Regions from separate parts of the Desulfurobacterium crinifex genome, predicted to be linked through region 1. Evidence: riboswitches for the same ligand, from Rfam matches in the RefSeq annotation. Region 1 holds a riboswitch; the other holds the start of a gene.
What was found. Region 1 has a riboswitch for cobalamin ahead of metE (5-methyltetrahydropteroyltriglutamate--homocysteine S-methyltransferase). Riboswitches for the same ligand answer to the same signal wherever they lie in the genome.
Positions count from the first base shown of each region.

Region 1 (4,413 bases):
GCTCTTTTGCCTTCCTGGTTTACCGCTACGGCTATATCGTTCAGGATTCTTATCCATGGAACAACACCACCACTTGCGCCGAAGACCTTTTTAATCCAGGAGCCCTGAGCTCTGATTCTTGAGAGATTAACCCCAACACCTCCAGCTCTCTTTGATATCTGGGCAACCTGGTTTGCTGTGTACATAATTGAATCAAGGTTATCATCCATCGCTGTAATGAAACAGGAGGAGAGGTTTCCATTTGGACGTCTGAGGTTAATGAGGATTGGCGTTGCAAGGGAGAGCTTCTTTCCAGCAATCAGGTCATAGAATCTTTTAGCAGTTTTGAGTCTTGTTTCTTTCGGTTCATTTTTTGCGAGCATGAGAGCAATGGACATGTACATTTCCTGAGGAAGTTCAATCGGGAAGTCCTCATATATACAGAGATAGCGCTTGGCAAGGAGATTTGCTCCTGCATAGTCGTAGAGAAAGTCATACTCAAGTTTTAGATAGTCTCCAGCCTCAATGAGCTCTTCTTCTGAGTAACTTTTAAGAATTTCGTCAGTATAAAGTCCCTTTTCTACAAGATCTTTTACAACCTTTAAATACTCTTTACCACCACCAACGTAAGCGAGTTTTGAAGTTCCCCTTCTGATAGAGACTTCTTTGTAGAGGTTAAAGATAAAGAGCCTTCCGGCAAGTATTCTCCAGTCTGGTTCTTCTGGAGTTGTGAGTTGGAGAGCTGTATTCACAACGGATTCATGAATCTGTCTGGTTGTAATTCCATCAAAGAAGTGAAGTTTGAGCTTTGCCTCCAGTTTTAGGGTGTTTATGTTTAGTCCTTTCGCTGCCCAGTTTATGACCTTCCTTATCTTTTCTATGTTAAGAGGTTCTCTAACACCTTTTCTCTTAACGACAGTGATCTTTTTCATCTCTCCTCCAGATTGGATATGGGTTCCTGCTTCAATAGTAAATTTTAGACATGTAAGGGGATAGTAGATGGATCCTACTTACTGGCAGTGCTGTTACCACTTAAATTTTCTGTCTCTGGTTTCTTTTAAAAACAAGAATTTTATTAAACATTTCATATTGGAATTGTTAGTCCTTTCAAGTAATCTACATACTTAAAGGGGGAGACACAGATTCCGTTACATCCCCCTACAAAATTTTGTAGAGATATTCAACATTTGTGGAACTGGATTGAAGATTGTAGTCTGAAAGGTAGGGAAATAGTTCCTTTACGCCTTTGTTTACCTTTATGACTACCCTTTTCCGCGCAACTCTCTCTGCCTCTTTTAGAGTTTCTAAGGAAACAAAATCCTTTACGGCCACCTCTCTAAAAGGGGCCATAACATCACAGTGCCATTTTGGTTTTATGAACATTGGAGAGAAGTAAACGACATCAAATGATTTGTCTGGCTGGTTTTTTAGGAATTCATAGTTATCTGCATTGGTGGGCTTAATCAACTTAAAAGCAAATTCCGCAACTTTGAGTTTCCCTTCCGGTTTGTATCTTTCAAGCCCCCTTCTTACTATCTCGTAGATCACAGGATCCTTTTCAACTCCTAAAATTTCCCTCTTTGAAACAAAAGCTGCAAGTAGAGCATCCTGGGCAAGTCCAAGGTTGCAGTCAAGTACCGTTTCTCCTTCCTTCAGATCCATTGCCTCAATCATTGCTTCATGGCCTGTTGCAATGTAATTGAGGAGCCTTATCTTAAAAAGACCTGGATGGAAGAAGAGTTTTTTACCGGAGAGAGTATGGAGTGTGAGATTTAAATCCTTTCCAACAACGAGAACATTCTTTTCGAATTCTTTCTTTATCGACTCGATGGTTCTGTGGCGTCTTTTGACATAGGTGGTGTTAAACTTTTCGGCGAGCCGTTTTGCTTCTTCTATCATTTCGGGAGTTGGTTTTCTATCGGTTGTAATGACAGCTTCCATGAATTCTCCTATTGGGCTATGAGATCTGGTCTTTTTCTTTCAAGGTACTTCTGTGTATAGGAGCATAGAGGATAGATTTTGTAGCCGTTATCTTCAGCATACTCAACAAGTTTTGCAGAAAGCTTTCCAGCTATTCCTTTACCCCTCTGACTTTCCGGAACGTAAGTTGTGCTGACAACAATAACCTTCTTCTTTTCTTCAATTCCAAAGGTAATAAAGGCTTCATCGCCGTTTTCAAACTCCATGTAAATTTTCCCGTCGGTAACCTTTATCTTCATTGCTACCTCCGATTTCCATTACTGCAAATTGTATAACAAGAAATTTGCCAAAAATTCCAAAATTCCTAAAATTGACCTCGTCACGGGTGAACGGGAAGTCCGGTGAAAGTCCGGCGCTGTCCTCGCAACCGTGAGCAGGGAGATTGCTGGGCTTTAACCACTGGAGAGTGTGGGTGAGAAGCTCCCTTTCCGGGAAGGTTAAAGCCTGTTTAAGCCCTGCGAGCCGGGAGACCGGCCCGTGATGGGTAGGTGAAATACCTGCCCCTTCGCGTCCTGCGGGGGTTCGGGGCGCGGGAAAGAAGAGGGGATTCCTTTTTCTTTTCCCGCCTTAGAGCTTCCTGCAGGTGTTTAAAACAAAACACCGCAGGAGGTAGAGAAATGAAAACGTACGCTTACGGTTTCCCCAGACTGGGGAAACAGAGAGAGTTCAAAAGGCTCATTGAAGGGTACTGGAGCCAGAGAGTAACAGAAGAAGAGCTCCTAACCGGCATCAAGGAGCTCAATAAAAAGAGGGAGGAGACGTACAGAAAGTACGTGGATGCTCACCCTCAGGGTGAAATGACCCTCTACGATCCAATGCTGGACGTTGCGCTCCTCTTTGGAGTCTACGAGACAGAGACTCTTGAGGAGTACTTCAACCTCTGTAGGGGTAAGAATGCCCTTGAGATGACAAAGTGGTTTAACACAAACTACCACTACTTAGTTCCAGACTTTGAAGGAAAAAAGCCTGAATTCAAAGTCTCAAAACCGGTCTGGGACAGACACGAAGGAGCAACGGAGAACGTTCACCTCATAGCTCCGTTTACGTTCCTCAAGCTATCCAAGAATCTTCCAGAAGAGTCTTTTGGAGAGGCTCTAAAGGAACTTACAGAAAAGTTTGTCCAGTACATAAACGAAAGAGGTTTTAAGTCTGTTCACCTTGAGGATCCAGCTCTTGTTATGGAATTAGCAGATGAAGAGTGGAAGCTGTTAGAAGAGGCTTACAAGGCTTTTGAGAACGCCAATGCTGAAATAAATCTCTTTACCTACTACGATAGCGTTGACAACCTCCAGAAACTTTTTGACCTTCCAGTTTCTGGTATTGGTGTTGACCTTGTTCACGACAGGGGTGAGAATCTCGCACAGCTTAAAGAGATTGACCCTAAAGGGAAAAGACTTTTTGCTGGTGTTGTTGACGGCAGAAATGTCTGGAGGAATGACCTCTTTAAGATAGCTGAACTGATTAAGGAGCTTTCAGAGAAGTTTGATGTCGTCATAACAAATGCTGCACCGCTATTCCATCTTCCTGTAAGCCTTGCAGGAGCAACGCTTCCAGAAGAACTCCTAAAGAAAGTAGCTTTCGCAGAAGAAAAACTGAAGGAGCTCCAGTTAATTTCTCAAGTTCTTTCAGGAGATGAAGAAGAGGCAAGAAAGTGGATTTCTGGAATCGGAAGCTCCTTTGGAGAGATTCCATCTGTTAGAGAGCGGGTTAAGAACCTGAGAGAAGAGGACTTTATCAGAAAGCCGGAATATAAAGAGAGAATCAAGAAACAGCAGGAAGTTCTCAACCTGCCTCTCTTCCCGACAACAACAATTGGAAGTTTTCCACAGACAGAGGAAGTTAGAAGGGTAAGGCTTCTCTACAGGAAGGGAAGACTTTCTGAGGAAGACTATAAAACGTTTATTAGGGGAGAGATTGCAAAAGCTATTCGGATTCAGGAAGACCTTGACCTTGATGTCTTTGTCCACGGTGAGTTTGAAAGGACAGACATGGTTGAGTTCTTTGCCGAAAAGATGAAGGGAATTGCGACAACCGGAAATGGCTGGATAATCTCCTATGGAACCAGGTGTTATCGTCCACCTATCATCTACGGAGACGTTGAAAGAGACGGAAAGATGACAATTGATGAGATAACTTTTGCTCAAAGCTTAACAGAAAAACCTGTCAAGGGGATGCTTACAGGTCCTGTGACAATCATCGCCTGGAGTTTTGTGCGGGAAGACATTCCAACATCAGAAGTTGCCTATCAGATAGCACTTGCTCTTAAAGACGAGATAAAGGATTACGAAGAGGCTGGAATTAAGATTGTTCAGATTGATGAACCGGCCATCAGGGAAAAAGCTCCAATCAAGAAGAGAAACTGGGAGGAGTACTTCGACTGGGCTATTAAGTCATTCAGACTCTGCCACTCTTCAGTTAAACCTGAAACACAGATTCATACTCACATGTGCTATT
Region 1 covers NZ_BAAHXO010000004.1:782,421-786,833, forward strand. The annotation lists gene ACYQ3A_RS06095 (ribonucleoside-diphosphate reductase subunit alpha) at 1-911, opposite strand, end outside; gene ACYQ3A_RS06100 (class I SAM-dependent methyltransferase) at 1,138-1,920, opposite strand; gene ACYQ3A_RS06105 (GNAT family N-acetyltransferase) at 1,929-2,198, opposite strand; cobalamin riboswitch at 2,266-2,452, shown strand; gene metE (5-methyltetrahydropteroyltriglutamate--homocysteine S-methyltransferase) at 2,577-4,413, shown strand, end outside.

Region 2 (4,413 bases), 190 kb from region 1:
TAATTTCTTCCTGAGTAATGATATCTACGTCATCACCAACATGCTCCACAGGAACTTCTACCCTTGTAGCCGTTACCTGTACTTCTGGTACTTCCTCAGCAGAAGCTCCAGAAACCAGAAGCAGAGAAAGCACAAGCAGCTTTTTTCTCACCCTTTACCTCCTGTGTATGGTTTTATGAAAATTTCATTTTGAGATTTCAGAATCCTTAGCTTTGTGTCAAAGAGAAGTTCAACATTCTCAAGAAACTCCTCCTTTCCACCAGAAAAGAAAAGCCTTCCGTTTTTCAAACCTATAAATCGATCTGCAACATCAAGGAGGAAGTTGAGATCATGAGCGGTAATAATCACAATCTTCTTTCTCTCTTTTAGCTCCTTTAGTATCTCTGCCAAAAATGGAAGAACCTCAACATCTAAGAAAGCTCCAGGTTCATCAAATAGATAAACGTCAGGATCGATAAGAAGAAGCCTTGCTATGAGAACCTTTACTCTCTCTCCACCGCTGAGGGTAGAGAAAATTCGATCTTTCAGATGGGAGATATTCAGTTTTTTTAGATAAGTCTCAACCTTTTCAATATCCTCATCAGCCAAAGAAGGAAAAAATCCTTTTAATGGAACCAATGAAGATAGTAAAAATTCAAAAACTGTATAAGGAAAAGAAATTTCCAGTATCTGTGGAAGATAGTTGACTTTTAAAACCCTTTTCCTGATGGACAACTTTTTCAGATCTTCACCATCAAGAAGCACAAAACCAGAATAGTTCAAAAATCCACCAATACACTTGAGAAGTGTTGTTTTTCCAGAACCGTTTTTACCTGCAAGACCTATAACCGATCCTCTCTCTACTCTAAAAGAAATATCCTTTAGAATTTCTCTATAAAAAAGATTCTTAGCCTCTAACAATGGAATACCTCCAGACAATATAAAGAAAAGTTGGAACGCCAATAATGGAGGTAATTACCCCAACAGGCAGAACTATCGGTGAAAGAACGTTCTTCGCCAATCCTTGAGAAAAAACAAGAATGCTTCCTCCAAGGATAAAGGAAAGAGGCAAAAGCTCCCTCTGGATTCTAAATCCCAGAAACCTGACAGCATGAGGAATTACAATTCCAACAAAACCGATTATTCCTGTTTTCGCGACAAACACAGAAACGAAAGCAGAAATGACCAAAATGTAGAGAATCTTTTCCCTTTCGTGAGAAATACCAGAAAAATAGGAAAGCTCATCCCCAAGACTTAAGGCATCAAGCCGGAAAGCAACTGGCAGGAAGATTAGAAGGGAAAGAAGAGCAATCAATAGATACCCAAAAGCTTCTCTAATATCAAGAGAGGGAATGTAACCAAGAGAAAAAAAGAGAGCATCCTGAACAGAATAGAACGGAATCACTGCAAAGAAGAAAAGTATAAGTGCCGAAAAAAAAGCGTTGATTCCCACTCCAAAAAGGAGAATCTTAAGGTTCTCTTTCAAGAAAAGAGCCGCTATAAAGATGAGCAGAACCGTGAAAAGCCCTCCAATCAAAGCTCCGAACTCAATACTTATTCCTTTCCAAGCTCCAATTGTTGCACCGAGAGCCCCCCCAGCAGAAACCCCGAGGATATAGGGATCTGCCAGAGGGTTTCGGAAGACTCCCTGGAAAACCCCCCCTCCCACTCCAAGGAGCCCTCCAACGGCAAAGGATAAAAGAAGTTCTGGAAGTCTTATATCAAGCAAAATCGTTCTGTTAAATTCTGGAAGTTCCCAGAAAAGAGAAAAGAAAAAACTCCCCAAGACAACGATTATGACAATCATCCATTTAACTATTTTCTGCAAACCTTATCCTCCACTTCTCTGAGACCGATCAGAATTCTGGGACCTGGATGAAGCAGATTATCAGGCGTAACAGAAACATTCTTTATAGAAAACTTCTTTAGAAATTCCCGTGCACCTTTAAGTTTTTCTCCCTTAAGAGATAAAATCGCCAGATCAGGCTTATTCATAACAACAAACTCATTTGATATAACCCCAAACGAGACATCAGGAATGACATTTGCTCCACTCAGGCTGAAAGCCTCTCCAATAAAACTTTTACTACCAGCTACATAAAGCGGCTGGTAGGAAATAATTACAAGTAGTCTTTTTCCATCCAGACAAAATGAAAGCTTCTTTGCTTCACGCTTTAAAGCAATTTCAAACTCTTTTTTCTTCTCTTCTCCATTACTGGAAAGAAGATCACCGATGACTCTTATGGCATTTTCAACATCCTCTAAGGAAACAAACCTTAAAACGCGAACTTTAATTCCAAGATTTTTCAGTTTCTTAAGAACTTTTTCAGGAGTAAGGTTTGAAGCTATTACAAGATCAGGATGAAGAGAGTAAATTTTTTCTAAGTCGGGATTTACAATACCCCCAACCTTTATTTTCTTTCTGACATCTTCAGGATGATCACAGAAAACGGTAACGCCTATTAACTTATCACCAGCCCCAACATAATAGATAATCTCTGTTATTGCTGGAGATAGAGAAACGACCCTATCGTAAGAGTAAGCCGGTAAAAAAGTAAAAAGAATCCCTACAATAACAAAGAAAACTCTCACTCTTCCTCCTTGCCCTGAACCCCCGCAGGGCAAAAGACATTCTCGCGCAGGCCGGTCTCCCGGCTCACAGGGTTAAACAGGCTTTAACCTTCCCAGAGAGGGAGCTCTCACCCACACTCTCCAGTGGTTAAAGCCCATTATTTGTTCCCTGCTCACGGTTGCGGGGACAGCGCCGGACTTTCACCGGACTTCCCGTTCACCTGCGCAAGGGAGATTATACTAATTTACAGGTCTTTTCAGGTAAAATAACATTTACTTTAAATCTATGTTCTTGGAGAGAGCAGAAAATGTCAAAATTTCAATTTGCAAGGATAGATAGACTTCCTCCATACGTTTTTGCTGTTGTAAACGATCTCAAGACAAAGATGAGACGTGCAGGAGAAGATATAGTTGACCTTGGAATGGGGAACCCTGATCTTCCCACACCCCAGCACATAGTTGATAAACTCTGTGAAGCTGCTCAAAATCCTAAGAACCACAGGTACTCTCAGACCAAAGGACTCTACAAGCTAAGGGAAGCTCTATCACTCTGGTATAAGAGAAAGTACAACGTTGATCTTGACCCAGAAACAGAGGTTATAACAACTATCGGTTCAAAAGAAGGGCTTGCTCACCTTGCCCTTACTCTTATAAATCCCGGAGACGTTGCGATTGTTCCAAGTCCCGCTTATCCTATTCATCCCTATTCGATAATCATCGCAGGCGGAGACGTTAGATCTGTTCCTCTGATTCCAGGAGAGGAAGATGGATTCCTCGACTCCATCATCAAAGCCTACAAAGAAAGCTGGCCAAGACCAAAGCTTTTAATCCTCAACTTCCCTCACAATCCAACAACTGCCTGTGTTGACCTCTCTTTTTTTGAAAAAATCGTTGACTTTGCGAGAGACAACAACCTGATTGTCATTCAGGATTTAGCTTACGCTGAAATAGCTTTCGACGAATACGTTCCTCCAAGCATCCTCCAGGTAAAAGGTGCAAAAGAGGTTGCAGTTGAGTTCTACTCTCTCTCAAAGACCTATTCGATGGCAGGCTGGAGGGTCGGATTTGCGGCAGGGAACAAAGAAATAATCCACGCCCTCTACAGGATGAAAAGCTACCTCGACTACGGAATGTTCCAGCCAATTCAGATAGCTGCAATCATTGCTCTGAAAGGGGATCAGTCCTGTGTTGAGGAGTACAGAAAGATTTACGAGAAAAGAAGGGATGTCCTTGTTGAAGGTTTAAATAGAATCGGCTGGAAGGTGGAAAAACCAAAAGCCACAATGTTTGTCTGGGCTGAAATTCCTAAGGAATTCCAATCCATGGGCTCCTTGGAATTTGCAAAGATGCTCCTTTTGGATGGTAAAGTTGCCGTCTCCCCAGGAATAGGATTTGGAGAGTACGGAGATAAGTATGTAAGATTTGCCCTTGTTGAGAACGAACTCCGAATCAAACAAGCTGTCAGAGGAATAAAGAGAGCCTTCGAGAAATACGGACTGAGGAAGATAAACGTTTAAGAGGAGAGAATGGATAGTCTAAAAGTTGGAATAATCGGCTGTGGAACGGTCGGTGGAGGCGTTGTAAAGCTCCTAATAGAGAATAAAGAGATCATCGCGGAAAGAATCGGCAAAAGAATCGACATCGCTTTTGTTGCAGATAAAGATGTTGAAAAGGTTAAAAAACTCGGCGTTCCTGAAGAAAAGATAGTTGACGACGGATTTAAAGCACTTGAAAGAGAATGTGACGTTGTTGTTGAACTGATTGGTGGAACGACAATTGCAAAGGAGATAATCCTCTCAGCCATAGAGAAAGGAAGAGACGTCGTAACTGCAAACAAGGCTCTCCTTGCGGATTACGGTGAGG
Region 2 covers NZ_BAAHXO010000004.1:594,973-599,385, reverse strand. The annotation lists gene ACYQ3A_RS05120 (TonB-dependent receptor plug domain-containing protein) at 1-151, opposite strand, end outside; gene ACYQ3A_RS05115 (ABC transporter ATP-binding protein) at 148-900, opposite strand; gene ACYQ3A_RS05110 (FecCD family ABC transporter permease) at 887-1,807, opposite strand; gene ACYQ3A_RS05105 (helical backbone metal receptor) at 1,795-2,571, opposite strand; cobalamin riboswitch at 2,604-2,790, opposite strand; gene ACYQ3A_RS05100 (aminotransferase class I/II-fold pyridoxal phosphate-dependent enzyme) at 2,859-4,067, shown strand; gene ACYQ3A_RS05095 (homoserine dehydrogenase) at 4,077-4,413, shown strand, end outside.
Region 2: linked by a shared signal. The riboswitch ahead of ACYQ3A_RS05105 (helical backbone metal receptor) and the one ahead of metE (5-methyltetrahydropteroyltriglutamate--homocysteine S-methyltransferase) in region 1 are both predicted to bind cobalamin.